4 regions of the Sporosarcina sp. P7 genome follow, and region 4 is predicted to be linked to each of the others. Evidence: riboswitches for the same ligand, from Rfam matches in the RefSeq annotation. Region 4 holds a riboswitch; each other region holds the start of a gene.
The links. A riboswitch is a leader RNA that binds a small molecule or an ion and turns the genes downstream of it on or off. The one in region 4 is predicted to bind thiamine pyrophosphate.

Region 1: another riboswitch for thiamine pyrophosphate. It lies ahead of CSV60_RS07770 (ECF transporter S component); the one in region 4 lies ahead of CSV60_RS13880 (ABC transporter ATP-binding protein).
Region 2: another riboswitch for thiamine pyrophosphate. It lies ahead of tenA (thiaminase II); the one in region 4 lies ahead of CSV60_RS13880 (ABC transporter ATP-binding protein).
Region 3: another riboswitch for thiamine pyrophosphate. It lies ahead of CSV60_RS04825 (thiamine phosphate synthase); the one in region 4 lies ahead of CSV60_RS13880 (ABC transporter ATP-binding protein).

The regions. Positions count from the first base shown of each region.
Region 1 is NZ_PDZF01000006.1:84,562-92,682, reverse strand. It holds gene CSV60_RS07795 (universal stress protein) at 108-518, shown strand; gene CSV60_RS07790 (dicarboxylate/amino acid:cation symporter) at 574-1,836, opposite strand; gene CSV60_RS07785 (DUF6526 family protein) at 2,086-2,520, shown strand; gene CSV60_RS07780 (energy-coupling factor transporter transmembrane component T family protein) at 2,595-3,365, opposite strand; gene CSV60_RS07775 (ABC transporter ATP-binding protein) at 3,358-4,809, opposite strand; gene CSV60_RS07770 (ECF transporter S component) at 4,831-5,400, opposite strand; TPP riboswitch at 5,482-5,593, opposite strand; gene CSV60_RS07765 (exonuclease domain-containing protein) at 5,781-6,353, shown strand; gene CSV60_RS07760 (YitT family protein) at 6,582-7,454, shown strand; gene CSV60_RS07755 (methyl-accepting chemotaxis protein) at 7,967-8,121, opposite strand, start outside.
Region 2 is NZ_PDZF01000001.1:216,275-224,395, forward strand. It holds gene CSV60_RS01160 (hypothetical protein) at 1-114, opposite strand, end outside; gene hpaB (4-hydroxyphenylacetate 3-monooxygenase, oxygenase component) at 177-1,616, shown strand; gene CSV60_RS01170 (nitric oxide synthase oxygenase) at 1,699-2,460, shown strand; gene CSV60_RS01175 (DUF3889 domain-containing protein) at 2,504-2,887, opposite strand; gene tenA (thiaminase II) at 2,936-3,631, opposite strand; TPP riboswitch at 3,722-3,823, opposite strand; gene CSV60_RS01185 (YheE family protein) at 3,988-4,425, opposite strand; gene CSV60_RS01190 (urease accessory protein UreD) at 5,047-5,871, opposite strand; gene ureG (urease accessory protein UreG) at 5,864-6,484, opposite strand; gene CSV60_RS01200 (urease accessory protein UreF) at 6,522-7,208, opposite strand; gene ureE (urease accessory protein UreE) at 7,201-7,656, opposite strand; gene ureC (urease subunit alpha) at 7,667-8,121, opposite strand, start outside.
Region 3 is NZ_PDZF01000003.1:112,906-121,026, forward strand. It holds gene CSV60_RS15820 (globin-coupled sensor protein) at 1-386, shown strand, start outside; gene CSV60_RS04800 (ABC transporter permease) at 403-1,473, shown strand; gene CSV60_RS04805 (ABC transporter ATP-binding protein) at 1,477-2,175, shown strand; gene CSV60_RS04810 (ThiF family adenylyltransferase) at 2,431-3,447, opposite strand; gene CSV60_RS04815 (thiazole synthase) at 3,444-4,217, opposite strand; gene thiS (sulfur carrier protein ThiS) at 4,214-4,417, opposite strand; gene CSV60_RS04825 (thiamine phosphate synthase) at 4,404-5,003, opposite strand; TPP riboswitch at 5,074-5,182, opposite strand; gene CSV60_RS04830 (Crp/Fnr family transcriptional regulator) at 5,240-5,929, opposite strand; gene CSV60_RS04835 (heavy metal translocating P-type ATPase) at 5,907-7,808, opposite strand; gene CSV60_RS04840 (heavy-metal-associated domain-containing protein) at 7,824-8,045, opposite strand.
Region 4 is NZ_PDZF01000017.1:2,236-10,356, forward strand. It holds gene CSV60_RS13865 (DEAD/DEAH box helicase) at 1-878, shown strand, start outside; gene CSV60_RS13870 (YhgE/Pip family protein) at 987-4,043, opposite strand; gene CSV60_RS13875 (TetR/AcrR family transcriptional regulator) at 4,083-4,652, opposite strand; TPP riboswitch at 4,813-4,910, shown strand; gene CSV60_RS13880 (ABC transporter ATP-binding protein) at 4,995-5,765, shown strand; gene CSV60_RS13885 (ABC transporter permease) at 5,762-6,514, shown strand; gene CSV60_RS13890 (ABC transporter substrate-binding protein) at 6,511-7,551, shown strand; gene CSV60_RS13895 (S8 family peptidase) at 7,619-8,121, opposite strand, start outside.

The sequences.
Region 1 (8,121 bases), on a different contig from region 4:
CCGTGAAAAGGGTATAGAGTATGAGAATGGAATGTTATGTCTGTGACGGAAGCTGAGAGAAGATCTCAATTGTAAAAACGAAGAAAGTAGTTTTAGGAGGTTTTATCATGAAGATTGCTGTGGCGGTAGATGGCTCAGATAATGCATTACGGGCAACAGATTACGCGATCATGTTAATGCAACAATTTTCTGGAGCGAAACTGGAATTGATCCATGTGATCGACTTTAATAAAGAAGATGAGCGATTGTTAAAACAAAGTCCTAACAGTCTTGCTATGTACCAGAAGAAGAAGATGCAATCTGCATTGAAGTTAGTCAATGATAGTGGAATAGTCGCAGAAGTTACAATGCTCCAGGGAAATCCGCATCAGCAAATCATTAAACACGTAAACACGAATGAAATTGATCATCTCATCCTAAGCAGTCGCGGTTTAAAATTACTTAAAAAGCTAGTTATGGGTAGTGTCAGTCAAAAAGTAATTAAACATGTGAATAGCTCTGTCACGATAATTAAATAAACAATATAAAGCAGAACTGCCGTAGCATATCCTACAGATATGTTACGGCAGTTTTTTAGAGTCTTTTACTGTCGGCGTATGCTGGTTCTGGACTTTGCGTTTTCATATCGGTGATTGAAGAATTATCTTCCCACTTATCTAGTATCACGGCATTGGCTGTATTGCCAAATACGTTCAACAATGTACGGAAGCCATCAGTCAAACGATCCACTCCAGCGACAAGCGCAATACCCGCAAGAGGTAAATTGGCTGCGGCAAGTACAGTGGACATCATAATGATACCTGCACCTGGCACACCAGCTGTACTAAATGATACGACAAGTGCACTGACAATGATTGCTAGGATTTGTGCGCCACTCAGCTGGATATCAAATAGCTGAGCAACGAATAAAGCATTGAATGTCTGCAAAATGCAAGCACCGTCCCGTTTCAAGGCAGTTCCTAAAGGTATCGCAAAACCTGCAATCTCTTCTTTCATTTTAAATTCTTTTTTGCTATTTTCAATAGCGACCGGCAATGCTGCATTAGAGCTAGCCGTACCGAATGCGATACCGAATGTCGGCTGGAAGCTTTTCCAGAAGTGCTTTGGAGACACATGCAGGAAGCTTAAAATAACAAAGTACGCGATAGCCATCAGTGTCAAAGCTAAGATTAATCCTAAAATATAAACAAATAATTTTTGCAAAATATCAAGACCTTGCGTGGCAATTACAGAACTAATTAAGGCGAAAACACCTATTGGCGATAATTTCAAAACAAGCATCGTAATCTTTTCTACGATAGTGTGTACGCTTTCTACGAATGAAAGAAATGGTTTTGCTTGACTGCCAGCCATACGAATTCCGATAACAACAATAATTGCCGTGAAGATAATCTGCAACAAATTCCCTGTGGCGAACGCTTCGAATGGATTGGTAGGAACTATCGAAATCAACCATTCAAGAATACCTTGTCCTTCCTTTGCCTCTCCCGCTGCCACTTCCCCTAAGCCATCTACCATATTCCCGGGTTTCAATACTGAAGCGGTGATGTAACCAATGACAAGCGCGAGTATGCTTGTGCTGATGTAAAGGAATAATAGCTTCCCTGTCAACCGTCCAACTTTTTCAGAGTGATCTATACTAGAGAAACCTACAATCAAAGATGTAAACACAATGGGTACTACTACGAACTGGATTAAGCTCAAGAAAATTTTACCAATTGGGGAAAGTACGTATTCATTCAATTGCGGTACTGCTTGCGGGAGAAAGATATTTACGATAATGCCGAAAATTATACCCGACATAAGACCGACTGTGATTTTTGTTGAAAGTTTCATAGAAAACAACTCCTTAAATCCTTATTGATATAGTAGGTTTAATATAATGAAATATATATGTTTTGTCAATGCTAATAATTCTAACTATTGAAAGAGTGTATACAAGTCGCCAAGTTTATTGAGTCTTGTTCAATAAGATCGAATGGTTTCACGATGAATTGAAACCACTACCTTAAGAAAGGGCAATTATGTATACAACTAATATTAAATCATGTAAGATACCCCTGTAGGTATGTGAGGAGGGACGAGATGAAAGAACAATCGTATGAAAATCATACACGGGTAACACCTTTGCAACACTATATTTGGTTACCATTAAGCGTTCTATTGATTTTGACAACAGCGATCTATGGAATTTATCAATTTGTAAAGCATGGTTTTTCAATGCAGATTATGTTATTATTCGCTGTCATCGTTCTTGCTATTATTCCAGGGATGCTTGCACGGATTTATGCGTTGTCTTTGCAAGATCGATTAATCGTCACGGAAGAACAGCTTCGTTACTTTATGTTGACGGGTAACCGTTTAGCTGCACATTTGACGAAATCACAATGGATTGCATTACGATTTGCTTCAGATGAAGAGTACGTGGTGCTTGCGAATCGAGCAGCAGTGGAAGATCTGTCACCTGATGAAATTAAGAAATCCATAAAATCATGGAGAGCAGATCATCAGCGTGTGTAATGAAAAAAGAGAGCACAGGATCTGAACTAGATCTGTGCTCTCTTTTAATTTGGTTACATATTCTATATCGCTAATTATCGATATATTGATAGCAAAAAGGCTGAAGATAAACTACATATCATGACAAGTAAAAACACCATATCTACCCCGGTATACCGTGTAGGATAATAATACGTCCTCGCAGCACCCATCTGATACTGTTTAGCTTCCATCGCCACGGCAATGCGTTGTGCGCGACGTATACTTTGGGCAAATAGAGGAACTGTATGGGACTGCAATCGTTCATATATACCTCTAAATCCTTTTGAAAACTGGATATTCCGTACTTTTAAAGCATTCCTACGAATTTGCAGCTCTTCAGTGACAGCAGGAATTAAACGAAAAGCTGCAATAAAGCTATAGGCATATTTAGACGGCAGACGAAACTGCTGCATCATAGCATAAAAGAATAGTACGGGTTGGATTGTTAAGATAAACGTAAAGCCGAAGAAGCCAAATGAAAGTGATTTACTCCCGAGCAACAGCGCGTGTTGAATACTCTCTTCGGAAATCTTGAGTAGTCCCCATTGCCACAACACCGTTTCACCCTTACCGAATAATAACATCGTCAATCCAGTGGACAGGAATGAAATGACTAACGGAATGGAAAGCAATAAAAGTTTCTTCAGTGAATAGCCGCTGAATATATAAAATAATATTCCATATAGAATAGCTTGTGAGATAGCAAAAGGTAAACTTTGATTCACAAGCGTAATGATCAAGAACGCAAAAAATACGATGAATTTTAGCGCGGGATTGACTCGGAATAGCCAGGTTTCGCGTTTAGGTGTGAACCAATTAAACACTCTTTGCACCACCAACTTCATTAGCCGTATGCACAACGCCGTCAACTACAGTCCAAACAGCAGTAGCGAAGTTCTCTACTATTTCCGTATCATGCGTAACCATCAAAATTGTCATGCCTTTCGTGCGCAACTGCTCCAATTTCTCAAGAATAGCGAATGTGTTTCGTGCATCCTGTCCAAAAGTAGGTTCATCGAGTAACAGGATATCCGTACTAGGAGTAAGGGCAGTTGCTACACTCAAGCGACGCTTTTGGCCCGTAGATAGTTGATAAGGATGGCGTGAAACGGAATCGGGCAGGTTAAATAAGCGCATCAATTCCTTTGCATACATGTCTGCATCGGCTTTTGGCATACCGTGCAAAGATACTGTTAATTCTTCCGTGATCGAGTTCGTTACAAATTGTAGTTCGGGATTTTGAAAGACGAGCGATAGACCTTTCGGGAGTTGCCGTTTCTTCTTTTTCCACACAATGGCTACGCCGTTCACTTCATAGACGCCGTTAGTCCGAAGCAATTGCATAAGAGATAAAAGCAATGTACTTTTACCAGAACCATTTTCCCCAACAATCGTAATCCAGTCACCGGCCTGTACAGTCGCATGTTTGGCGGAAATCTTCTCCACTAGACCACGATAACCGTGAAAATCCTCGATATGAATTTTCTCTTGTGATGAAACCACTTGACGATTTAGCATCATCAATTGAAATGCATCAGAAGTTTTATATTCTTCCCATACCCCTGGATACCAAATGCCATAACGTTTCAGTTCTTCCTGAAAGTTTGCAAAAATATCTGCAGGTGAACCGTCTGCTAGTATGACACCATGATCATTAAACAACACAACACGATCTACCCAGTCAGCAATCAAATCGATTTTATGCTCCACGATGATCACAGTTTTATCAGCGGTTGCTTCTTTAATAGAAGTCCAAATCTGTTGCGTGCCTTCCGGATCCAGTAATGCGGAAGGTTCGTCCAGAAATAGCACGTCCGGTTCCAATAATAAAACAGAAGCCAATGCCAACCGTTGTTTCATACCTTGAGACATTTCATTGATGGGCGTGTGGGCATCTATCAAGTGCAAGTCTACACGCTTCAACACCTCCTCAATAAGAGGTGCCATTTCTTCACGTGGCACCTGAAGATTCTCTAAAACGAATGCGAGTTCTTCATCGACGTAGGTCATACAGAACTGTGTATCTGGGTCTTGGAAAACGAACCCCCACGAGTCTGGTAACTGAATGCTTGTTGCTTTCATTGGCAGTTCGATAGAGTTCGGGATAATGCCACTCAGTACTTGAAGTAAAGTGGATTTCCCACAACCGCTAGGACCGAGCATGAGAACTTTTTCACCGGACTGAACAGAAAAGGAGAGGTCCTTAAAGACCAAAGCATCTTCTCCAGGAAACTTCAGTCGTAAATCGGTAACGCTGATGTTATTCATAGTTGGATCATACCTCCGCTTTTACTGATCAAGCATCGTATATTCTTTCTTATCGACGGGGCGAATTAGCGATGTCACACCTGTTGCTTCTAGCGCTTTTACAATAAACACAGCGAAAATACCTGTGAAGATGAATGCGCTGATTGCACGTAATCCGTATTTCACAATGAGTGCCCATGTTTCGAGTGCTGCGTAACCATAAATCAAATCAAGTCCGAAACTTGCAAGACATGACGCGACTCCTGCTAACCCTGCAATTAAAATAGAATAGCGTCGATAACGGAATGCAGCGAACAATAATTCAGCAGCAAGTCCTTGTGCGAATCCATACATCAATACTTCAATACCATGGCCGGCAAATGAAGACAAGGAAGCCCCTGCAATACTTGCGATGAATGCAGTACCGGGCTTTCGTAATAATAGGAAGGCAAACGGTCCCACCATGAACCACATACCGTAAAGCAGTTGACGTGCAACAGGCATGATCGGTTTGACGACAGTGTATAAATCATCCCAAAACTTCATGAGCACGCCAAATACAACGCCGATCATGATGGTGATCAATAAATCGGTAAACTTTAACTTTTTCAAACTCTTCCACTCCTCGTTATTTTTTATACAAAAAAGCCGTCTGAAGAGCAGACGGCCGAGGAAGGAAAGAGATTCCTGTATAATTCCATCGATCACGCTCTCTACGCTGGCATTACCCAGATCAGATTAACGGTCAGCAGAGGATTCATCTGCTATCTCAGCCTGATTCTCTCAAGCACCCGGACGGACAATCATGTAAGCAATTCTAGTATACAGCACGTTGAATTGTGTGGCAACTTATGAAATTACTAGACGTTCAATTAAATGCTGACAGTTCAAGTGGAACATATTGTATTGAAATCCTGATATACTAAAAGGATCAAACTGTTCATAATTATATTCTCGATATCATGCAAATAGAGTGTAAAAGGAGTTTTCACATGACAAAACATATAGCATTTATTGACGTGGAGACAACAGGCATGCGTGCCGAGACGAGTGAAGTAATCGAGTTAGGGGTTATGCTGGGAGAGTATGAAGATAATCGTATTGTTCGAGTGGCAGATGAGTATTGCGAGTTTCAAGAACCGTTCTATTCTATCTCCCCGATCATTACCCAGCTCACTGGCATTACCGATCAGATGGTCAGAGGGAAGTCGCTTGATATGGATAGAATACTAAAAATACTAGATCAAGCAGACGGTATAGTAGCACATAACGCATCATTTGATAGGGGCTTCGTTAGTCGACTATTACCTGAAACGCTCGACATGGACTGGTATTGCTCCGTTAGACAAATCAAATGGAAAAATTATGGATTTGAAAACGGCAAACTACAACAATTGCTGAGAGCGCACCGAATTCAAGTGCATAACGCCCATAGAGCGCTCGATGATGCGAAGAATCTAGCTGTGTTGCTGAACTCATCCAATCCCAACTTGGCGGATGATACATTCATCTCGTATTTGATGAATAAAGCCCCAATGAAGAAACCAGCAAAATCAAGATTTTAACTACTAGAAAGACCAGTCATCATGGGATGACTGGTCTTTTCCTTTTCGATACGACTCTTGGGTTACTGCGGCCATGTGGTTTCTATGCTACTACTATATTTAGTTGCGCGTCATGTCATTGATACAAAAAAATACAAAAATCTACTGTCCATGGAATAGTTTATCTAGATAAAAGGGTATGGTAAATAGAAGTATGTGACTTACTAAATAACTGAAAGGAATGAGAAGATGAAAGTAATTACAAAGAAGTCACATAAGAAGTTACGTCTTCTATTGCAAGCCTTTTTCGTCATGATGGGTGCAGTGATTACAGCGTATGGACTTGAGTCAGTCCTTATTCCAAACAATGTATCGGATGGTGGGGTTACAGGACTAAGTATTGTGGGTTCTAAAGTTTTTGGACTTCCGTTAGGTGTATTAATTGCGATTTTAAATATACCGTTTATCTTCCTTGGTTACAAACAGGTAGGTAGGCGCTTTGCAGCACTTTCTGTCGTGGGCATCGTATCCTTAAGCGCCAGTACAAGTTTAATGCATCATATTCCCATCATTGTTCAAGATGATACATTATTGATAACTGTCGTTGGCGGTATCATTATTGGAGTCGGAATCGGAATAGCTTTGCGTAATGGTGGAGCACTTGACGGTATTGATATGCTCGCAGTATTGCTTTCAAGAAAACTCCCATTTGGGACAAGTGATCTAATCTTATTCCTAAATGTTTTTGTCTTTATCGTCGTTTCAACTGTCTTTGGGCTGACTGGTGCGATTATGTCAGCAATTGCTTATTTCATCGCATCGAAAGTCATATCTATCATGGAAATTGGATTTAGTGGTTCCAAAACATTTAAGATTGTAACGGATCAACCTGAATTGATGATAGAAGAGATTCATGAACGTTTAGGTCGAAGTGCTACTTATCAAGTGGTGCAAGGGAGTTTCACGAATAAGGAATTCATAGAAATCACTTGTAATATTTATCATTTGGAAGATAGTAAAATGAAAGAAATCATTCGTGACGTAGACAAAAATGCATTTGTGGCGGTATATGAAGTTGCAGAAATTAAGCGGGGGAATTTTGGCGGGAGTCAACTACGTTAAGTGGGTGTAATTGAAAATATATTTGTCTGTAGAATATAATTGTACAGTAAGTAAGTCTAGCTTTGATAAAAGAGTGTAGGGATTAGAATATTACAACTCCGCAAAAAGAAAATAACAAACAATCACTCACTCATCTGTTTTAAAGGGAAAAGTATCTTGGAGACTAATCCCGCATGTGGAAGTATTATTATTAGTCCTTCACTAACGCAGTGATCTTGATGTTTATTCTTCTATTAAGGGAACATAAAAATCCAGATAGGTTCGCGCATTTAATTTATGGAAAACTGCTGAATTAAATTTCGTTTAACTTTTTAGAGTAGTAAGTTATAATGGAATAGACAATATATAGACTTGGATTAAGTTTTTTGTTTATATATTGCGGTCGCTCCCCGTATAGGGAGTGTGGATTGAAATTGTCGGGAGAGGTTGCAGAAGGGATATTTATTTCTCACCCTCTAAAAAATAAAACGAATCACGTAAAAGCGTCTGCATAGTAGCAGACGCTTTTTCAATCATAAAGTAAATTTTCGTACAAGCGCATTGAGTTCTTCAGCCAATCGGGCTAAATCGTCGGAGTTACTTGCTATTTCTTCTATTGCGCTACTTGCTTGTTGTGAAGATGCTGAAGTTTGCTCCACACCTGCAGCAGACTCTTCAGTAATCGCTG
Region 2 (8,121 bases), on a different contig from region 4:
CATTACCATTTCTTTATTCAACATACACACGCCTTTCGCTGATCTGGATACATTCCCTATGTACTCTTTCTGTATTATATCAAAACTATTACCTATTGTTCTGCCTGAGAACATTTTGATCATCCTTGAAGGTTTCATAATATACTATACCAACTAGAAAATTCAGGAGGAATGGTATGGGTGCTATAAATGGCAACGAGTTTGTGCGTAGAATAAATGAGCAGGACGCGGAGATTTGGCTAGATGGACAGCAATTAAAAGGACCTATTTCTAAACATCCAGCCTTTAGAGGGCTTATTGAAACAAAGGCTTCTCTGTATAATTTACAATTATCACCTGCACATAAGGCTCTCATGACATACGCCTCACCAGTCACAAACGAGCCAATTGGACTTTCTTACTTACAACCGAAAACTAAAATGGATTTGCAGAAACGAAGAGTTATGACAGAAGAATGGGCAAGACTTTCCTGTGGCTTACTTGGTAGAAGTCCAGATTACCTCAATACTGTGATTATGAGCTTTGCCTCTTCTTCCCCTCACTTGCTCGGCAAAGAAAACTGTTTTCCAGAACATATTCAAGCGCTGTATGAACGTGCGCGAGAAGAAGATCTATCTTTTACTCACACCTTTATTACACCGCAGGTCAACCGATCACAGAATGCCTTTAATACGTCAGATGAACCGATCTCCGCGAAGATTGTAGGCAAGACATCTGAAGGGCTCATCATTAAAGGAGCAAGGCTACTAGCCACACAGGGCGGCGTGACGGATGAAGTGTTGGTGTTCAGCACGCCTTCATTTCTTGGGGATCCTGATGAAGCTTTCGCCTTTTCCATTCCTTCCAGTACAGAAGGTTTACGTTTTCTTTGCAGGGAATCATTTGTAGGCGGGAATTCTACGTTTAATTACCCACTGAGTTCACGGTTTGAAGAGATGGATGCTATAGTTGTTTTCGATAATGTTCTCGTCCCGTGGAAGCGTGTATTCTTTCATCACAATAAGGAAGTAGCTTCAGAATTTTTCTCAATGAGTTCATTTCATCCATTTGCTACCCATCAAGTCATTACGAGACAGATCGTCAAGACGGAGTTCATATTAAATTTGGCAGAGCAACTCGTCCAAACGATTAATATAGCGGAATATCTCCACATTCAAGAGAAATTGTCTGAAATAATTATAGGGCTCGAAACGATGAAAGCCTTGCGAGATAAATCCGAAGCCGATGCATTACCCGATCAATGGGGTTATATGTGTCCAAGTGCGATACCACTTCAAATAGCTAGCAATATTTTCCCAAAAGTCTATCCGCGTTTTAGTGAAATCATTCAGCTAATTGGAGCGAGTGGGATGGTTGCGCTACCTACCGATAAGGATTTTCATTCGGCTATTCAACCTGATCTCACAAAGTACCTACAAGGTGCTACGAAAACCGCGTTAGAACGTGTACAACTATTTCGGTTGGCTTGGGATTTGACGATGAGTTCGTTCGGCACAAGACAAACGCAATATGAACGGTATTTCTTCGGTGATCCAGTTCGCTTATCAGGACATCTATACCGATCCTATCCAAAAGACGCAGGACAAGAAATGATACGCCGTTTACTCTCAGATTAAATGAAAAGTCAGTAATTTGCCGAAATTATGTCAGCTCATCGTATTTGCCAGATGCTACACCTTGTATATGGAGTTGACGATTATGGTGCTATCTGTAAATAGAATTGAGCTATTTCAAGAAGCAGTCCAGTTTATTCACAGTTGTTATGATGAACTAGGACTTTCACGAGAAGAACAAATCAACATTGGTGACTCTACATCCATTGAAATGACTAAGTTATGTGAAAGCCTTGGTTGGCAAGGAGCCAAAACACCTTTTGATGTACTACCGCTTGTCATTCAAGAGTATGGGAAATCTCCGCGGCTTTTTGAATTGCCAAAGTCGTTAGTAAAAGAGGTACCTATCAGTCATTCCGAAATCAAAGGAATTTCTGAGTTGCATACAAAATGGTATGCTGTTCCGATCATTTCCAATATGCGTCTTGATATCGGTGGAATTGAACATCCCATGGCACCATTTAACGGCTGGTATATGGGTACGGAAATTGGAGCGCGTAATCTTGCAGATGCGGACCGTTATAATATTTTGCCGTCTGTCGCCAAACGGATGGACCTTAACACGAAATCCAATCGATCTCTTTGGATAGACAAAGCACTTGTAGAGTTGAATATAGCCGTTCTACATTCCTACCAGCAAGAAGGCGTCACACTTGTTGATCATCATACCGCAGCTAAACAATTCAAATCGTTCGAAAAGAAAGAGCAAAGTGCAGGAAGAAAAGTGACAGGTAACTCGGTATGGCTCATTCCACCACTATCACCCGCCGCTACCCATGTCTATCACAAACGGTTTGCCAATGACATTATCACTCCCAATTTCTTTTATCAAAGAGATCCCGAATAAACCAACGCCCCTACACCATGTTATATGGTCTAGGGGCATTGGCTTATTGAACAGGTATTTCTTGAAAATCGATGCGAATAAATTTACCTGTTTCAGCTGAATAGGTGACAGTCACTATTACACCGAATTCCCGCTCTTCCTCTTTTAACCAAAGCTGAAATTTCTCCACGCCCGTAACTTTTTTTGAGTCGGTTGCGATATGCAAATAATCCTTGATATCTGCATGAGGATATTTGAGCATCGTTTGTTTGATCGCAAGCCTTGACCATTTGGCGTATGCCGGTACTTCCACTTTACTAAGTGCAGCAGCTGACTCATCACTAGTACCCGACCCACTTGTCAATAAAACTCCAAGTGCCAAACCTATTTTTGCAAAGATGGCGCACACCTCCTTTAGGAATAGCATGCGCTGTTTATATCCATTCAATTCTAAATGAAATACATCCAACTTAAATAGTCGGACGTTTCTTTTATATTAATTTGTAATCATCTGTCCTTCATGCATACCAGGCCACATTTGCTTCGTGTAGGCCATGTCCCAGAACATATACTCATATCGAGTCGTATTAAGGAAGATCTCCTCTAACCTCACTAATTCTGATTCAGGCTTGCCTTCTGCAGTTTCGTCCATTAATTCTAAGCACCAAGTAGCCAACTCGCCAAAGTCTTCCGATGAATACATGCGAATCCAGTCACCATACAATGGATGTTCCAGCGCACCAGGCAATTCCGAAAGCTCTTTGCCGATCTCCCAGTAGCTCCACGCACACGGCAATAATGCAGCGACAACTTCCGCTAGAGAGCCGTTTTGACTTACATGTAGCATATAGTGCGTGTACGCTAGGACAATTGGAGACGGCTGAGCATTCTCGAGCTCTTCCTCGGTAATGCCAAAGCGTGCTGCATATTGACGGTGAAGTTCCATTTCAGTGTGTAGTGTACCGTTAAGCAATGCAGCAAATTTACCCATCGTCTCTACATCCGTAGCCTTCATCGTGCCCACAGCAAACACTTTCGCGTAGTCAATTAAATACAAATAGTCTTGCACCATATAAAAACGAAACTTCTCCTGATCCAACAGACCATTTCCAATCTCTTGGACAAACGGGTGACTATGATTCTGTCTCCAAATCGGTAATGTCTTCTCTAATAAACGTTCTGTAAACTTCATGTATACTCTCCCCTTTTTCGTGATAAATGAAAAAGCCACTTCTTGACAAGAAGTGGCGGAGAGACATCACAGAGCACAGAAATAAGCTAAGTAACATCTACACCACTTCCTTACGCCGGTATGAACCGGATCAAGTTAAAGGGTTAAAGCATATGCTTCTCTCAGCTCCACAGAGCACCCCTAGCGGTAACAACTATTTCATTTGTATATTCATTGTAGTCTTAACTTGTCAGAAAGGTCAAACGAATTGAGATTGCACGTAGCCTACATACAACACAGTGATTGGCAGAAGACCTTATGTTTGTCTCACTCAATCGAATACGTTTATTCGGCAGATTTCACGAAGTGTCAATTTGTTATTCTAGATGTTCTTTTAGCTTTTTCTCAACATCTTCTTCTATTTTTTTTACGCGCTCTTCTTCTAGTTTACGTCGTGGTTTAGGATGATACCATTCAATTTTGCCATTAATGAATGTACCTTTAAATTCTTCGCCTTGAATCTTCAATTTAAATGACTGAAGTGGTCGAGTTTGACTTCCGCTATTCGATTGTTCGATCTCAATATCATCCGCTTCACTTCGAATCCCTTGCTCTGATAGAAGTTCCAAAACTTTATCCTCTATGGCAATTACTTCTTCTTCGCCAACATCATGTTTGGGATGTGGATTAAGCCATTGGATTTTACCGTCATGATAGTCACCTTTATACTTACGACCTTCTAAGATGAGCTTAAACTGAATTCGCTCGTACTGCCTGTCTTCAAAAACTTTTTCTGCTTCAAAGTCATCTACCACAGGGAACACCTCCAAAAATAGTATAAAGCCTCTTTTTATAAAATGGCTCATCTTACGTTATCCATAACTACTAATTCAAGCCTTCTAGCCTGAAGTTTAATTACCCATCATTCCTGCTCACGTAAAAATCCTTTAAAAAAATTTAAACTCTAATATAACTTAGCAATAGGTTGTTGTCAAATCCATTAATATTCTACTATGCTTTATATCATTCGAATATATGGTCCAAACACCGTAAGTCGTAGCGAACTTACTTCCCGTACACTCTATTACATCTTCACTCACTACCAGGCGGAAGATCAACTTCACACATGTGTAACAACTTTATTGCAGCCTTTAATAATTACCGTGAATGTTGAACCAATACACGCAAAGACTGCTATACATTCTATTGACTTGACGGACATGGTTAATCCTACGAATGACACACCACGTATGTATAATAATACCCTAATTTTTGTGTTTCAATCATTTGAACAGTGACAAAGTTGTTTGAACAAACTGCAGAATATATACGGAATAATTTAGCCTTCTTTATTACTTTCCATGCATATTAATTTCTGCAGTAATAGCATAACGGACAGAAAATGCCCAACAACTCATTGAATTGTCGGGCATTTTCTAGTACTTCCTTAAAAAACTTGGTTTCATTTGATCCCATTCTTCGCTAATTACGTGGTGGCAGACTGAAATAATTCGCTCTACGACTTGTGTATAGTTTGCCAAAATGCGTATAGTGAAGCCGGGAACGGCAAGCTTAGACAATCCGAATGCAAATTCTCCAGCCTCTTGTTGAAGAGTTTCATATAATCGATCCAATAGAGCATCATTCGTTTTTTCTCCAACGACAATTAAGGAACCCAAATGTGTGTATCCTTCCATAAAGCCTAACTCATTCATATTTTGTGACGCTGGATGAAGTTTTATATGGTCAAAGACAACAAGTTGACCTTCCATATAAATCTCGGTTTTCAAACGGAGCATGTCATAGCTGAATTTTTCTCCTTCCGGCGACCAGCCCGGAGTCAAAATTTCAGCATACAGCAAAGTTGCTCCTTTTTCCATGTATATACTATTTTTTTGATAGCAACTGGCATCTTTGTATGCAATAAGTGCATCCGGTAAGTACTCTAGATAACTATCCTTCTTCATACGAATGACTGTTTCTTGATAGACTTGCTCGGTCGGTGTTCTATATACTTTCGTCGCTGACTGGGTCGTCAACGTCAGCATCGCTCGTTCACCAAGCGTGACTTTCATTTGATACCGATCTCCATCTAAATAGCCACCGCCAGGATTCAATAAATAATAGCATGGATAACTATTTTTATTGAAATAGACGGGACGCATCACTTTAAATGCACCTTGAAAGTAAACGCTTTTCGCCACGGAGCGTCCTTGTCGGTTTTCCATGACAAGGTCAAGAACACCTGTCCATTCAGGCATCTTGTCCTAGTCCTTTTAACAAAGCGTGTTTTCTGACCCATTCAACCACTTCATCTAGTCCTTGATCATCTTTTAAATTGGTGAAAAAGAAAGGTTTATTTCCTCTAAATACTTTTGTGTCGGACTCCATTACCTCAAGTCTCGCCCCAACGTATGGTGCCAAATCTGTTTTATTAATAATAAACAAATCAGATTTAATCATTCCTTGTCCACCTTTGCGCGGGATTTTTTCACCTTGCGCTACGTCAATTATATATATGGAAAAGTCTACGAGTTCTGGACTGAAAGTAGCCGCTAGGTTATCACCGCCACTCTCTACAAAAATCAACTCGAGGTCGGAATGTTTTTCTTTCAATTCATTAATCGCAGCGAAATTCATCGAAGCATCTTCACGAATTGCCGTATGTGGACAGCCTCCTGTTTCCACGCCGACAATACGGTCTTCCGGAAGAATACCGTTCGCAACTAAAAATTTGGCATCTTCTTTCGTATATATATCATTGGTAATAACCGCCATACTCACTTCGCCATCTAACGCGCGTGTAATTTTTTCAACAAGCATGGTTTTTCCCGCACCAACTGGTCCACCGACACCTATTTTAATTGGTCCCATTCTAAGCACATCCTTATTATCAATTTCATTTCATTTATTACGAACTAAAAATACGTATCCCGACACGTTCATGTTGCATTTGTGAAAGCTCAAGGCCTGGCGATACAACGCCAAACTCTTCTTCGTCTAATTCCATTATTTTGTCTGTCGTTTGCTGAAGTTGTTGTTGAAAAGTGTAAATGATTTTCTGTCCAGCAGTTTGTCCAAGCGGGATTGCCCGTACAGCATTTTGCACAAGACTAACAACCGTCGAGTATAAGTAATATAAAACCGTTGTATTCTTTTCTACTTGAAGATGATGTCCGATCATCGTAAAAACAATGGCTGGATGGCCAAAAGCTTGTTTATCACGAATTTTTTGGGCGTAAGTAGTTAACACAGGTATTTTGTAAATGGCTTCTGCAATGTTTAACATTCTATCACCCATACGCTGTGTACCATCACGTGATTCGCGAGCAAGATTCTGTACAGTCAATATGCGGTCCAATTCCCAAACCTTATCCAGGTCATCGTTATCCAGTGCATCATATGAGAGTCTTACAGCCAAGCCGTCTGCATAAGCAAGCTGTTCATGCACATAGACATGTAACCACTCAGAAAATGTGTTAGCATCGGTGACCTTGTCTTTTTGAATATAGGTTTCTAACCCGAATGATTGACTAAAAGAGCCGATGGGAAAACTAGAATCGCATAGCTGTAACAAAGATAACGCATGATTAGTCATGACTATGCCCAATATGACGGAAAGCCTTTGCAACTTTTCGTTCTTCTCTCTTAAATGGAATATCCATTTCCTGTAGCAAATCCTCAACTAAATAATCATATTGCACAAGCATATCCTCGTCTTCAAATTGCGCAGGCAAATGACGATTTCCAAGTTGATGGGCAATCGTTCCCATTTCAAGCATTGTCCGCGGGCTAATAATAATTAAATCATCAGAAAGGACATCAACCAAAATAATATTCTTATCATCCATAAACAGAATGTCTCCCGCTTCCAAATCACGCGGAGTTTTTAATCGAATTCCAATTTCACGTCCGTGATCGGTTTCTACGCGTTGTATTCTCTTCATTAAATGTGCACTTTCTAAGTACACTTTCTCTTTATGACGGCTTTCATACTCACTTGGATCTAAATCCCTGATATTCATTACGATTTCTTCTACAATCATTTTTTTCACCTCAGAATAGGAAATAGCGTTGCCCCATTGGCACCTCGTCAACTGGGTCACATGTTATAAGCTTTCCATCGATTTTCACTTCGTACGTTTGTGGATCTACATCAATATGTGGTGTAGCTGTATTTAATTTCATATCTTTTTTCGTAAGACTCCGTATGTTACGGACAGGCAGTACTACTTTTTCAAGTCCAAGCTTCTCTTTTATTCCTTGATCATATGCAATCTGTGAAACAAATGTAATGGAACTTTGCGGCAATGCCTTTCCGAGTGTTGCGTACATCGGACGATAAATCATGGGTTGCGGTGTAGGAATCGTTGCATTTGCATCGCCCATTAAGCTAAATACCGCCATTCCACTTTTCAAAATCATCTCCGGTTTGACTCCGAAGAACTTCGGATCCCAAAGGACAAGATCGGCCATTTTACCAACTTCAATTGAACCGATATACTCAGATA
Region 3 (8,121 bases), on a different contig from region 4:
ACTCTGCAATTGAAGCGGCACGTGCGGGTGTTCACGGAAAAGGTTTTGCGGTTGTTGCAGATGAAGTCCGAAACCTAGCTGATCAGACGAAACGGTCGACAGATAATATTGCACAACTCGTCGCGCAGTCGAAAGCGAAGACGCGAGCTGTTCATGATGCGATAGATGCTGTCACGAAGTATGCGGATATGGGCATGAAAGAAACGGAAACAACTAGAGAGACTTTCCAGAATATCACCGAGACGGTTCATTTGACGATAGATGATATCCAGCATTTTTCAGATCATATGAAAAACTTGCAAAGTGTAGTCACATCAATTGGTGACGTATCGAAAGAAGTCGTTTCAACTTCTTATGAGTTAGAAGAAGCGATAAATGTCCTATAAAAGGAAGTGAGAATGAATGTTTTTGGCATGGAGCGAAATCAAAAAGAATAAATTGCGGTTTTTACTCATTACATCGATTTTGTTATTGGTGTCGTTCCTCGTGTTCTTCTTGTCTGGACTGGCGAATGGATTAGCTAGCATGAACAGGGAAGCGATCGACTCGTGGAAAGTCGATGCAGTTCTTCTGACAGAGGAATCCGATAAGAGTTTGTATGAGTCGGCACTTGATAAGAAAATAGCCGATGAACTGGATGCGAAAGAAACGGCTGTTGTTAGCCAAATGGGCGCCATCGCCAACAATGGGGAAACCAAGCAAAATGTCATGCTCTTTGGTATTGATAGAGAAGAGTTCATCAAGCCGGAAGTTAGTGAAGGGGACCCGACATTTTACGTTCAAAACGGTGTCGTGGCATCGAATGTGCTGAAAGATGAAGGCTTTAAGATTGGAGATACGCTCGAGTTATCTTCATCTGACACGAAACTGACGATTGTTGGCTTCACAGAAAAGGCTCGTTTTAATGCATCGCCTATTCTCTATATGAAGTTAAATGATATGCAGAAAATTAAATATGGTGACGCCTATACAATGAATAAAGACTTGGTTAACGCAATTGTCATCAGAGACAAAGACTGGGCTACACTTTCATTGCCGGACAATACGGAAATCATTGAAACGGAAACATTTATCGAGAATCTGCCGGGTTATACAGAGCAGAATTTGACGTTAGTGTATATGATTTACTTCCTGTTTGTCATTTCAGCGGCAATCGTTGCCATTTTCTTATACGTATTGACCGTACAGAAAATCAGCATGTTCGGTCTGATGAAAGCGCAGGGAATTTCCAGCGCCTATTTGGCTAGATCCGTTGTCGCACAGACATTCATTCTTGCGTTGATCGGGGTTGTCCTGGCATTTGGACTGACGTTGCTTGCGGGAAGCTTCCTGCCAAATGCAGTTCCTATTATGTTTGATATACCTACCATGATAATTTATGGATTGATCTTAATAGTAGTGGCAATTCTCGGAGCAGTCATTTCGGTTTGGACGATTATCCGAATTGATCCGCTCGAAGCGATAGGAGGGTAAACGATGGTACTGGAACTACGAAATGCAAAAAAGACGTTCGGTGAAGGCAATACGCTCGTTGAAGCGATGAAGGAGACCAACTTCTTAGTCGAACGTGGAGAATTGGTCGCGATTATCGGTCCGTCAGGTTCAGGTAAAAGTACATTCCTGACGGTGGCTGGTGCTCTGCAAACGCCAAGCGAAGGTCAAGTTATCATTAACGGTAAGGAATTATCGCAGCTAAATGAAAAGCAACGTTCAAAAATCCGTTTGCAGGAAATCGGTTTTATATTGCAGGCTTCTAACCTCGTACCGTTCCTAACTGTTGACGAGCAGCTTGAATTGCTAAATAAAGTGAAGAAAGACAATATGACCAAAGACGAGCAACGCAAGTTATACGAGGATTTAGGTATTACCAAGTTGCATAAGAACTATCCTTCTGATTTGTCTGGCGGTGAACGGCAGCGTGTGGCGATTGCTAAAGCGTTGTTCAGCAAGCCGGCGATTCTTTTGGCGGATGAGCCTACCGCTTCGCTCGATTCGGATCGGGCGTTTGAGGTGATGGAGTTGTTGCGTAATGAAACGAAGTCGAATCAGACAGCGACCATTGTCGTGACGCATGATATACGGTTGATTCAATACGTGGATAAGGTGTACAAGATGACGGATGGTGTGTTGAAGTTGGAGAGTTCGGCTGAGATGGCTTTGGATTCGACGGAATGAGCGGAATGCTTAATAAATAATGAAATAAACGCTTCGGAAGGCTGTTTTACAGCTTTTCGAAGCGTTTTTTTATTGGAGGATTTATTGGGTATGCTCATAAAATTGGGCGGAGCGCTCTATACAGGGGTTAAGCGCTCAATGCGACGTGTTATCCGCTCATAGTCTAGGCGCGAGCGCTCTATGCCACGCGTTAAGCGCTCTATCGACCGTGTTCATCGCTCATAGCCCACGTGCGAGCGCTCTAAGCACCAAGCATCATCCCAATAAACCGGCGACAATCTTCCGTGCAACCATGATATCCTTCGTTCCATGAACCAACATCCGCCCATCACGGAATAACACGAGTCGATGAGCGTTATATTCACAAGAAACCAAATAAGGATTTTGCTTTAAATTAGAGACAATACCGCGAATGGATTCGGCAAATGGTATCAGTTCCACTTGTCGGTGCTTCGGCCATGACAGTTGCACGGTGTCACGTCCGCACAGCACAGCAGTCCGAATGACTTCATTAGCAGTCAGATAAGGATAGACAGGGGAGTCTGAGCAACTTGGACAACTAGATTTCTTCATACTGTGCACATCCATTGCAGCACGTTCGCCTGTCCATAAATCGACGGATTCCAGGCGCGGTTCCATCGGTGCGCCCGTTATACACTTCAGCAATTCGGCGGTTTGACGGGCAGCCGTTGTAACGACGATTGGTGAGATGACGCCGACTGTATCGCATGTTAAAGACTGTGGTGGTAACGCTTCGAGTAGACAGTGCAAGCAGGGCGAGCCTTCTTTTACGCCAATAGGAAACGTCAGCCCGTAGCTACCGACGCAAGCACCCATGAAGAAGGGAATGCCCAGTTGTAACGCTGCGTCGTTTGCTAATAATCGTGTTTCGATATTATCTGTGCCGTCGAGAATGAACTGATGTCCTTCGAATAGGTCGAGAACATTTTCAGGTGTCACATCCGCCACAATTCCACGAACTTTCACATCGCTATTGATTGCGCGCAATCGGCTTTCCGCAGTGATCGCTTTCGGCAATTGATCGATGACATCTTGCTCTGTATATAATTGCTGTCTATGAAGATTGCTCCACTCCAAAATATCACGATCGACAATCGTTAGTTCGCCGACCCCTGCACGGACAAGCATTTCCGCTCCGGAAGAACCGAGTGCACCCGCTCCTAAGACGAAAACTTTTGCCTCGCGGATACGCTGTTGTCCAACTGGTCCGATAGGTGCAAATAGCTCTTGCCGAGAATATTTTCCGGTCAATTCGTCACAAGCCCTTCAGTTGGACTGCTTGCTACGCCGTAATCGCGGACTGGCATACGTCCTGCCTTATAACCGAGACGTCCTGCTTCAATCGCGAGTTTCATTGCTTCTGCCATCATGACGGGATTAGCCGCTTCCGATACTGCTGTATTCAGCAATACACCGTCTGCTCCGAGTTCCATCGCGAATGCCGCGTCTTTTGGAGAGCCGACACCGGCGTCAATGATGACGGGGACACTCGATTGCTCAATGATCAATGACAGATTCAGCGGGTTTAGAATGCCTCTGCCTGAACCGATTGGCGCAGCGCCCGGCATGATGGCATGAACACCTAATTCGCATAGTCTTCTTGCGAGCACTACATCGTCTGACGTATAAGGCAATACAATAAAGCCTTCCTCTAGCAGCATTTCAGTAGCGCGTAATGTCTCTACTGGGTCAGGAAGCAATGAACGGCTGCATCCAATAATTTCAACTTTCACCATGTCACAAAGTCCTGATGCTTTTGCGAGACGTGCGATATGTACGGCTTCTTCTGCTGTACTTGCACCTGCAGTATTTGGAAGTAATGTATAGCGAGTTAAATCCAATTGCTCTAGAAAATTGGGCTGTGACGCTTCAAAAATATCCATGCGTCGTACTGCGAACGTAAGGATTTCTGCTTCTGATACTGCAACTGCCTGCTTTTGTATTTCAAATGAAGGATATTTCCCTGTACCTAGTAATAACCGCGAAGAGAATTCTTTATCTGCAATTTTTAACATCTTCATCCGCCTCCTACAAAATGTATAATTTCAATTTGGTCCCGATCCATAATCGGTGCGTCATAGTGATCTTTTTGCAAAACCTCTTTGTTTTTCTCCACAATTAAAATACGATCACCCAATCCCAAGTGCTCAAGTAGCTGTTGAATCGTTGCTACTTCCGGAACGACCGAATAGGATTTCCCGTTCAGATCAATCTTTTTCATTATTAGACACGCCTCCTATTCTATAACTTTGTAAGATTTTTAGTGAACGCATAGGGGATAATACAGCCACGCCTGCTACGCTGTTTCGCTGTAAATCAGGCAAGTGATGCGGCTGAATTCCACCGATTGCATACACGGGAATCGAACTATACTTTGCGATAGAAAATAATTCTTCCGTGCCGCGCGCTGGTAGGCCGGGCTTTGACTTCGTCTCGAAAACATGCCCGTACAAGAGCCAATCTGCTCCTTCTGCCATCGCTTCCTTTGCTTCTTTAACTGAATGAATCGAGCACCCGAATTGTAGCTTGGGAAATTTCCGATGTGCATCCTGTAAAGACATGCCATAGCTAGTCAGCTGTACTTTCGTGAGATTCAGCCTGCTTGCTACGTCTGGTCTGGCATGTATAATGAGCTTTTCGAGTGGAAATCCACTATTCGCAAGACGCGTAATCAAATCTGTCAGTTGTTCGTCTGTCTTGGACTTCTCCCGCAAAATAATAGCATCTAGAAAATGTGCAGTCTGCTGCAAGTGGAGAGTCAGTTCATCAATCGAAAGACAGTCGTCGGTCACGCCAAGTAACTTCATTCATTCCCCTCCAATAGAAAAAACCACTTCCCGAATCGGAAAGTGGTGGATGTGTCGACAGAAATATATACGGAACGACTCGCCACTTCCCTCCGCAGATGCTAATCTGTTCAGGTAATAAGGGTTTCAGAGCCACACTCTTTTCTCAGTCCTTGTGAAGGATTCCCCTAATGGTCAAAATATTAAGTTTTCAGAACTAGCGTATCATGTATGAAGTAGAATGAAAAGAGTTTCTTTTATAATAGTAATAAAGCATCCAAATCGAGAATATCCACCGTTTTCATGCTGGACTGGCGAATCCAGCCGGACTCCTCGAATGCGCTAAGTTTTCGACTAATCGTTTCAGGTGTCGTCCCGAGGTGGGAGGCGAGGTCTTTGCGACTCATCGGCAATTCGACTTTCAATTGTTGTTGTTCTTCAGATAAGTCAGCTAGATACATGGCGATACGCGTTTCTGCTGCTTCCATACCGATCCGCGCCGCTCGTTGTTCTGTTCGAGCGAGGCGAGAGGAGAACTCCTCTAACATCTTTAATGAGATCGCAGGATGCTTTTGTAGAAGTTGTTGCATTTGATCACGTTGAATAATACATAATTCCACGGGTTCAAGTGTTTCTGCGTAGGCGTCATGAGGTTTGGCGTTGAATAACGACAGCTCACCCGTGAAATCTCCCGGTTCTAAAATTCGTACGAGTTGCTCTTTGCCGTTTTCTGAAAGGCGGTATACTTTGATTCGTCCTTTATGCAAAATATATAAACCTTCGGAGCAGTCGCCTTCATTGTAAATAATTTTTCCACGTGGATGCGAAGTGTTTCGCGCGAGTCCTACCACGTGTTTCATCTGTTCATTTTCCAAATGATTGAACAGCGGAACGAGCGATACACACATATTTTGATCCGTCGTATTATTGTGGGGCTGTTGACTCATTCACTTTCACCTCGCTTATATTTCGATTGGCTGGTTTGTCACTAGTATAGCGTATTAATCGAATGGCGTTCAATATAACCAGAAGTACACTTACTTCATGAATGAGCATTCCGGATGCTAGGAACACTTTACCTAACAGTACACCGGCCAACAGGAGGAAGACTGTGCCTACCGCAAAGAATGTGTTTTGTTTCATGTTATGGACAGTCGCTTTCGATAATGCATAGGCATGGGCGAATTGATCAAGCCGGTCCGCCATCAAGACGATATCAGCTGTTTCCATGGAAATGTCTGTTCCGCCTTTGCCCATGGCAAGCCCAATGTCCGCCGTGGCGATCGCAGGCGCATCGTTGATCCCGTCACCGGCCATGGCTACACGATGTCCTCGTTTTTTCAGCTTTTGAACAGCGGCGACTTTATCTTCAGGTAAAAGCTCCGCGTGGACACTATCAAGACCAAGTTGTTGACCGACGAGACGGGCAGTGTGGACATTGTCGCCAGTTAGCATAATCATTTGTTTGATACCGCTTCTTCGTAATTTGGCCAAAGCAGCCTGTGCTTCCGGACGGATTTGATCCGCTATGGAAATAATACCTGCGATCTTTCCATGAATGCTGACGAACACGGCCGTATTACCTGCCTTTTCCCGCTTAGATGCATAAGCTTCCACGTCACTAGAAATAGGTATACCTTGCGAGGCCATCAGTTTTCGGTTGCCGGCTGCGAGTTGCTTGCCGTCTACTTCAGCAAGAATGCCGTTGCCTTTCATAACGTTTGCGTCACGTGCTTGATGTGTCAAGCCAATCAAGCGCTTCTTTGCTTCGCGGACAATCGTTTGACCGAGATGGTGTTCGGACAATAGTTCAACTTCTGCAGTGAGGCGCAGTAGCTCTTCTTTTTCGATACCCCAACTATGGATATCAGTTACCTCTGGACGTCCTTTGGTCAATGTGCCTGTTTTGTCAAAGACGACTGTGTCGATTTTCGCCAATTGTTCCATCACGTCGCCACCTTTAATGAGCACACCATGTCGGGCACCATTACCGATTCCCGCTACGATAGAAACGGGAGCGGAAATGACAAGAGCGCCAGGGCAAGCGATGACGAGGAAGGTTAATGTCATTTCGATGTTGCGTGTGAACAGATAGACGATCATCGATAAGACGACAATGGAAGGTGTATAGATGTTGGCGAATCGTTCAAGGAATTTTTGCGTTTTCGACTTGGCTTCCTGTGCTTCTTCGACTAGCTCGATAATACGAGCAAATGCTGTATCGTCACCTACGCGTTCTGCCATTATTTCGATATATCCGTTGTCTACTAATGTACCACTGAACACCTGGTCGTCTAGCGATTTGGCTGCCGGTACAGATTCTCCCGTGATGGCTGCTTCATTTATAGAAGCATTGCCTGTAACAATCGGTCCGTCAACTGGCACTTGTTCTCCTGAGCGAACGATTACCCGGTCACCGACTACTACCTCATCAACAGCGATTGTCATGATTTTACCATCCCGAAAGACACTTGCTTCTAGTGGTGCCAGATCAATAAGGGCCTTGAGGGACGAGCGAGTTTTCTCCATTGTACGAATTTCAAGTAGCGCTCCGAATAAAAATAAGAACGTAACTGCAGCGGATTCTACATACTCACCAATAAATAGCGCACCGATTACCGCAATTGTCACGAGAAGTTCAATACTGAAAGCTTTCATGCGAATAGCTTTCCAAGCTTTTATGGCAATCGGAGTACCCGCGATTAAAGTGGCCGCGATTAATGTAATCTGACGCGCATCATGAAAGCCCGCGAAGTGCAAGATGATAGCTACACCAAGTAAAATCGCGGATAGGGAAGTGATGCGCACGGTTTGTTTTGCATTCATTTGAATACCTCCTCTTTATGAGACTTTTTGATTGAGAACTGGATATCCGAGTTTTACAATCAACTCCTGCAATTCATTGGCTTCTACGATAGATTCATCAAACTCGACCCGAACTTTACTTGAGTGGAATAATACTTTTACTTGCTGTACGCCTTTAGCTCGGGATAGAGCGCCTTCAATTTTCTTGATACATGACGGGCAACTGAATGGTTCCATTAAAAATACGACTTTTTTCATTGATCTCATCCTCTTCTTGTGTATTTGTTAACTTAAGTATAAGAATATTTTGTGAAAATGACCTTGACGCCCATCA
Region 4 (8,121 bases):
GAAAACGGATGCCTACAGGAAAAATTGATGTAGCCACCATACAAACATTAACCTCTAACGGAATTGATCCTATTATCACTCAATACGGTCAAATTATTATAGATGAATGCCATCATCTATCAGCTTATACTTCTGAACAATTAATGAAGATGGTTCGAGCAAAGTATGTATATGGCCTTACAGCCACACCAGCTCGTAAAGATGGACTTCACCCAATAATTACGATGCAATGTGGTCCAATTTTATATAAAACAGATGCTAAAGAACAAGCACTCATTCGCCCTTTTCATCATCTTATCTTTGAAAGAAGAACCTCTTATAAAACTACATCTGAAAATGTACAGCAAATGTACAATGAAATTGCAGAAGATACTAAGCGAAATGGACTTATTTTCGAAGACGTGCTTTTAGCATTGGAAGAAGGTAGGACGCCATTAATTCTGACCGAAAGAATAAGCCATGTTAATATACTTCACAGTATGTTTAAGGGATTCGCAAAAAACATTATAGTTCTTTCGGGAGAACTCTCTAAAAAAGAACAAAAGAAGGCATTAAATCTTCTCCGTGATTTATCAAGCGAAGAAGAACTCTTAATTATAGCGACAGGAAAATATATAGGTGAAGGATTTGATTTTCCTCGATTAGATGCGCTGTTCCTAACTATGCCGATCTCTTGGAAAGGTTTATTGACCCAATACGTAGGACGGTTACATCGCAACCACTCTACTAAACAAGAAGTACGCGTATACGATTATATTGACCAGAAAGTTCATGCCCTTATAAACATGGCCAAAAAGCGTTCAAAAGGCTTTAGGGATATGGGGTATGTTAATGGAGCGTGTGAGAATAGTAATTCGGAGCAAATGAAGCTATTTTAATGCAATAGTTTCGGAATATCCATTTAATTGAGACTCCAAAATCTAATTACACACGAATAGACTGTACAAAAAGTTAGTAAAACCACTTTCTGTACAGTCTTCATTCCATCACATCACAATATTACTTTCCTTCGCCTTCTTCATAAACTTATCACTCGATTTATTGAAAAACTTTTTCAATCCAAGCCCCACACCAAGCGCTATCGCGAAGTAGATGAGCAAATAAAGGATTTGTTTTAACGCTACTGCCCAGATGATTCCACCGATGGATTCACGCAATAAGGTGATCGCATGCGTGAATGGCATAAATGCAGATATCTGTTGGAAGAACTCTGGTGCCATCTGGATCGGGAATGTCCCCCCTGATGCACCGAGTTGCATGACCATTAAAATGATCGCGATGACTTTCCCGGTGTTACCGAATACGGACACGAGTGTGTAGACGATCGTAACGAATACGACGCTGATCAGTACACCGAATAATACAAATGGCAGCTTGTTGACGACGTAGACATTCATAATGAATAACTCACCAAGCGTGACGATCAACGATTGAATCGTGCCAATCCCAGCGAATATAATTAATCGCCCAAGATAGGTTTGATAGTTTTTGAATTGTGTCTTCTCTCGGATGTCGACTTTCAATGTAGACACCATCAACAACGCACCGACCCACAATGAAAGTGTCGTGTAAAACGGGCTCATGGCTGAACCGTAGTTTGGAATCGGATATAACGCATGTTCATTCAAGACGACCGGTTCAGCCAGAAACTTACTGACGCCTGTTGGATCCGTTGAAAGAATATCTAATAACCTATCTAAGTCTCCGTTTTCTTCTAACTTACGAATCTTTTCTGCCATCGTTTCAATGGTTTCACGTGCTTCTGGGAAGAGTTGTTGCGCTTTCGCCAAATCTGTTTTCCCAAGCGCCACGCCTTCCTCTGCTTTTTCAAGCGCAGTGCGCAGTCGTGGAATCCGTCCATTTACTTCATCCAGTACATCGGACACATCATACAATGCATTCGTTGCATCACGGATCGCGGATTTATACTTTCTTGTCAAATCACTATTGACGAAATCGATAGCTTCTCCAACCGAACGATCCAATTCTCCAGATACACGATCGACTTCAGCTAAATGCTTTTTGCCATTCGCTTTCGATTCATTGATTCGACCCACTAAACCGTCAACGGATGAATGGGCAGATGACAGGCTGTCTTGAACCGTTTTGATTCGTTCGATTTCATTGGACAGTTTATCCGAATTAATGAATTTCTCAAGATCCGTTAATCCATTTTGGATGGAGCCAATTGCCGAAAGTCCATTATCGATTCGGCCGACCATCGTTTGAAGTACACCGATCGTCACCTTCGGATCTTCCGCTGTTTCTAGCAATCCTGCAAGCTTCTCATCAATTTCTGTCTTCGAGGCTTGAAGTTCATTGAACCGATCGCGTAGTCCTTCGTCGAAAGTTTGTAGTTGTGCCATAGCATCTTGAATTGCATTTTGGCTATTCGTATTGAATTGATTGCGTGCATCGACAATCTTCTGCTGGCTTGCCTGTAGCTGTCCGTTTAGTTGATTCAACAACTCGAGGCTCGGTTTCTCCCCTTTAGTAATAGCGGCTTGCACTTTATCAATGGCCTGTTTGGTCGACGATAATTGATCCCGTAATGCGATGAATTTTTGTTGCAAACCGACAAGTTTGTCATTGCCTGTCACTTTACTTGCCGCTTCTAAAACAGAAATGACGGTATCCATTTTACCAATCTGACTTTCTATCGCAGTGGACATAGTGTCGAGTTGCTCCTGGTATTTACTGAAGTCAATGGATTCACGCTTACCGATTAAGCTTTGAACGACTTTCTGCGCATTGCTGTTTACTTCAGTCGCGCGATCTAATACGCTCGTCATATTTACGGAAAGCTCATTCAACTGCTTCATTAGCTTTTGAGTTTGCGGTGATAATACATTTTCGTAATTGCCTTTAATTTTTTCCATATCTTCAGCGAGTTTGTCAGACAGCGCTTGTGTTTGCGTAATTAAATCAGTCGCCGGATTGGTGCCATTCTGCAAAGTGGAAATGATCGTTTCCAAATTCTTTTTCAGACGGTTTAAATCTGTGACGCTATCATTCAAAGTACTTTGCAAATCTTTAATATTCGTAGAGTCTTTAAGATTCTGGTCTTGTTTTTTCAAATAATCGTAAATATCATCTAAACGCGCATTCGTATCTTCCAACTTGCCTTGCTTATCACGTAGCGAATCGACAAGACGATCGACATCTTCCCCTTTGCCTGACAGCTCGCTCGTCAAATTAGGTACTTTGCGAAATGCCGTCTGTGCACTCTCCAGGTTAGACGTAATGACGCGCAACGTGTGATCCACAGCCTTTTCATTCTCTTGCAACTTATTGATCAAGCGTGCGTTCAACTTTTTCGCATTGGCATGCACGGCATCGACATCGTCCAGTACGACATCTACGCGGTCGATAGATGAATCGGCAAAATCCAAGCCTTTATCTACCATCTGTAATTTTGAATAAATTTCAGGAATGTCATATTCCAATTGATAAATTACATCTCGTAGTTTTTCGATATTCACTCGATTTCCTTCAAGTTCTACTCCGAGATGATTGAATACCTTGAGGACTGCTTCATTCGCTTGTTCGACGAATGTTTTGTCGATATTTTCTACAATAGCAGACGCACCTTTGCCCGCTACTTTCGGAGAAATCGCATTGATTTTTTCATTAATATAATAATCCAATGATGGCTTTTTCATATCATCGGTTACGATACTGCTTAAATTCTCTGAGAAGTCTTCCGGAATGATGATCGCAGCATAGTAATCACCGTGTTTCACGCCTTTTAACGCTTCATCTTTCGTTACAAACTGCCAGCCAAGATCGTCGTTCTTAGTCAGCGAGACGAGGACTTCATCCCCGACATTGAATTCCTTATCCTCGATTTTCGCACCTACGTCTTCACTGACGATCGCGACTTCTACGCCTTTCGTATTGGAGTAGGGATCCCACGAGGCGAGGATGTTCATCCAAGCATAAAGGGAAGGTAGAAACGCAATGGCCGCAATGACAATGAGCGCAGCTTTATTCTTGAAGATATTCCGGAGATCCCGTCTGACTATGAACCGAATTTTATTCATCTAGTATAAACCCTCACTCTATATTCCGTCATGCGCACGTCATACTAACAAACTGGAGAAAATTGTATGGTTCAACACGTCCGTGATTTGCTTCTCCGTCAGCTGGTCATCGTGCGTTTTCGACCAATCGTTAACTAGTGCTACATATGATTTGAATAAAAGATATGCAATTAACTCGCTATCACATGGCTTCAATTCACCTTTTGCGATACCGCGATCAATCTTTCCAGCAATGAAATTCACTATTTCCTTCTCAATAGTAGTTAACACATCTCCTACAGCAGGTGTGCGCAACTCTTTCTCTTCTTCTATCAGTTTAATGAATAACTGATGCGTCTCGCGAAATTTCAGCAACTGCATAATACGCGCATGGGCATTCTCTTGAAAAGACGCTCCTTCTATCGCTGTCCGTTCAGAAATATCTTTCATTTCTTCAACCATTTTCCACACAATCGAATGAAATAATTCCTCTTTGTTTGAGAAAAACGTATAGATTGTACCCTTCCCTACATTCGCAATCTTCGCTACCTGATCCATCGTCGTCGCTTTATAGCCAAACATCGAAAATGATTTTTCAGCCGCCAATATGATTTCTTCTCTGCGATCCATGATGACACTCCCTTTAAAAGTGACCGAAATACCATTCCGGTCTGTTAGTCATTATATTACATAGATGACCAATTAAATGCAAGAGGTTTGCGGATTGTTACTAGAATAATTACTAAATTGAAGTTGACTACTTTACTAGACTATGTAACGATAAGAGTTGGATAAACACTAGGGGTGCTTTTGCTGAGAAAGGCGTTCGCCTTAACCCTTGAACCTGCACTAGATAATGCTAGCGGAGGGAAGTGGACATATGACGGATTTTGTCCGTACTATGCAACCGCTTCGCACAGAGAAGTGGTTTTTTTGTGTGAATTTTTTGAAGAAATGAGAAGTGGTAAGAATATGGTGAATAAAGTTTTAGAGTTTATGAATGTCTCTTTTCATTATCAAGCAACGAAAGCTTCGAAACCAACTGTTATTTTCGATCAAGTTAACTGGCACGTTAAAGAAGGCGAATTCGTTAGCATCATTGGACCAAGCGGGTATGGTAAAAGCACGTTATTCCGACTCATCACCGGCCTTGAGAACCCTGACAGTGGGAAGATTTCATTGAACGGAGAAGTGGCAACGAAGCGGTTAGGCAAAGTCGGCTATATGCCGCAGCAAGACTTACTCATGCCATGGCGAACGATTCTAGAAAATGTTCAATTACCAGTAGAACTTCAAGGACATAAACCTTCTTCCGATGAAATCATCCAGTTACTCGCTGACTTCGGACTAGTTGGAGAAGAAAACGCCTACCCTGGAAACTTATCCGGTGGGATGCGACAACGTGTTTCCTTTTTGCGAACGATCCTGACTGGCTCAAATATTTTATTATTGGACGAGCCATTCAGCGCACTCGATGCGATCACGCGGCTGACGATGCAAGAGTGGTTGATCGATCAATGGCAGAAACTCGATAAAACCATTGTCTTCATCACACATGATATCGACGAAGCCTTATTTCTATCCGATCGCATCTTTGTACTTGCTGAAAAGCCGGTGCAGACAATTCGCGAAGTCGTCGTGCCTCTCAGCCGACCACGCACGACGCGGGACTTGGCACGACCCGAACTGATGGAACTGAAAGAGCAACTGATTAGCGAGCTTCGTTCGGAGGCGCGGCTATGAAGAAGATGACTTCGTATAGTTGGTCGATACTTTTCGTCGCAATCGTACTTAGCGTATGGGAAATCGCAGCACGTCTTTACGACAAAAGCTTCCTCTTCCCGTCCCCTTCAGCAATTCTGATCAGATTATGGGAGCTGAAAACGGAGCTGTTTATCCACCACTTACCTCCGACTGCTTTAACTATTTTGATCGGCTTATCGATTTCGATCATCATCGGATCCACACTGGCGATTGCGATGTATAGTAAGAAGCCAATTGAGCAAGCGTTTTACCCAATTCTCATCGCGTCGCAAACGATTCCTGTCATTGCGCTCGCACCGATTTTTGTCTTATGGTTCGGCTACAGCATTTGGAGTAAAGTCGCGGTCACCGTCCTCATTACATTTTTCCCGATAACCGTCAGCGTGTTCGACGGCTTACGCTCGTCGGATAAAAACTTACGCGAATTAATGCGGACAATGGGCGCATCTTCAAAAGATATCTTCTATAAATTAGACCTACCTTCCGCTTTGCCATCTTTCTTCTCCGGGCTCAAAGTGGCGGTTACACTTAGCGTAATCGGTGCGGCAATTGGAGAATGGCTAGGCGCTCAGGCAGGACTCGGGTATTTTAGCAGAAGAATGATGACGCAATTTGACAGTGCTGCCGTATTTGCACCGATTGTCTTGCTTTCTGCAGTAGGCATAATCTTCTTTCTACTCGTCGTCGTATTAGAAAAACACTTTTTACACTGGAGGAATCATCAATGAAAAAACATCTGTTTCTTAGCATCACGTTTCTTCTATTACTGCTAGCTGGATGTACGAATGATGCGCCCACTACAGAACAAAAAGAGACACCTAGCAATGAAATGAAAAAAGTTAGTATCATGCTCGACTGGTATCCGAATGCCGTACATAGTTATCTATATGTAGCGCAGGAAAAAGGCTATTTCAATGAAGAAAACGTGGAGGTAGACATTCAATTTCCTGCCAATCCGACCGATCCAATGAACTTAACTGCAGCTGGAAAAGTGACACTTGGACTGTATTACCAACCCGATGTCATTTTAGCGCAAGCAAATGAAGATATTCCGGTTAAAGCGATTGCCTCCATCGTGCGTGAGCCGCTTAATTACACCGTCATGCTGGAAGAAAGCTCGATTCAATCACCAAAAGATCTTGAAGGCAAAACAATTGGCTATCCTGGAATTCCACTGAACGAATCGTTGATTAAAACGATGGTGACGAATGACGGTGGCGATTATGACAAAGTGAATATGATCGACGTCGGATTTGAACTAGAATCGTCACTCGTTTCAAAACGCGTCGATGCCGTGACAGGAACATTCATTAACCACGAAGTGCCTGTCATGGACTCCAAAGGATTCAAAACACGCTACTTTAATCCAGTAGACTATGGTGTGCCGAATTATAGTGAAATCGTGTTATTGACGAGTGATGATACATGGAATAAAGAACAAGAGGCCATTCAAGCTTTCTGGCGAGCAGCACAAAAAGGCTATGAATTTATGGTAGAACAGCCAGAAGAAGCCCTCGACCTCTTGCTGAACAACCAAGATCAAGCAAACTTCCCGTTAGACAAAGCAATCGAAACGGAAAGCTTACAAATTCTATTGCCTAAGATGGATACAAAGGGTGAAGCATTTGGCGCGCTGGATGAAACATCGTGGGAAGATGTGCGGGACTGGCTCCATGAAATGGAAATGATCAAGACGAAACCTGAAGTGGACGATATGATCTTAGATATCAGTACGGGGGAAATGTTTTCTAAAATTACGAAATAAACTACTCAAAAGGCTATTGCGAGAGTCTCCATGACTGATCGCAATAGCCTTTTTCGATTGTATGTGATTAGTCAGGATATACGGTAAACTTCACAGCAAAGGACTTCTTCATTGCAATCCCATTTTTATTCTGCAACCCTTGATCCACCCGTAAATAATGAACTCCTGGCTGCCATTCTTTAGTTGGGGTAATGAATAATTGAGCATTATTTTTAGGATTCACTTGCGCTGTAAAACTCTCGATACGTTCTGTACTGTCTGGCGTACGGGTAATAAAAATATGTGAAGCCTGCTCTTTTCCAAGTGGCAATTCGCTTGTAAATTTGATTGTGAATACTTTATTCGGTAGTACCTCCAATTCTGGAAAATCACCGGTAAATTCATTAGGTGGAGCAGGTGTAGTGACAGCAGGCAGCGCGTTACTAAGTCGTTCTATATTGACTAAACCTGCACCGAAATAAATATCTTTACCTGGTGCCCCTAAGTCAGTCGCTGTCATTACAAGTAGCCGACTAATCTCAGCAGGCGTTGCTTCAGGTTTCAAAGACCTCACTAAAGCCGCGGCACCTG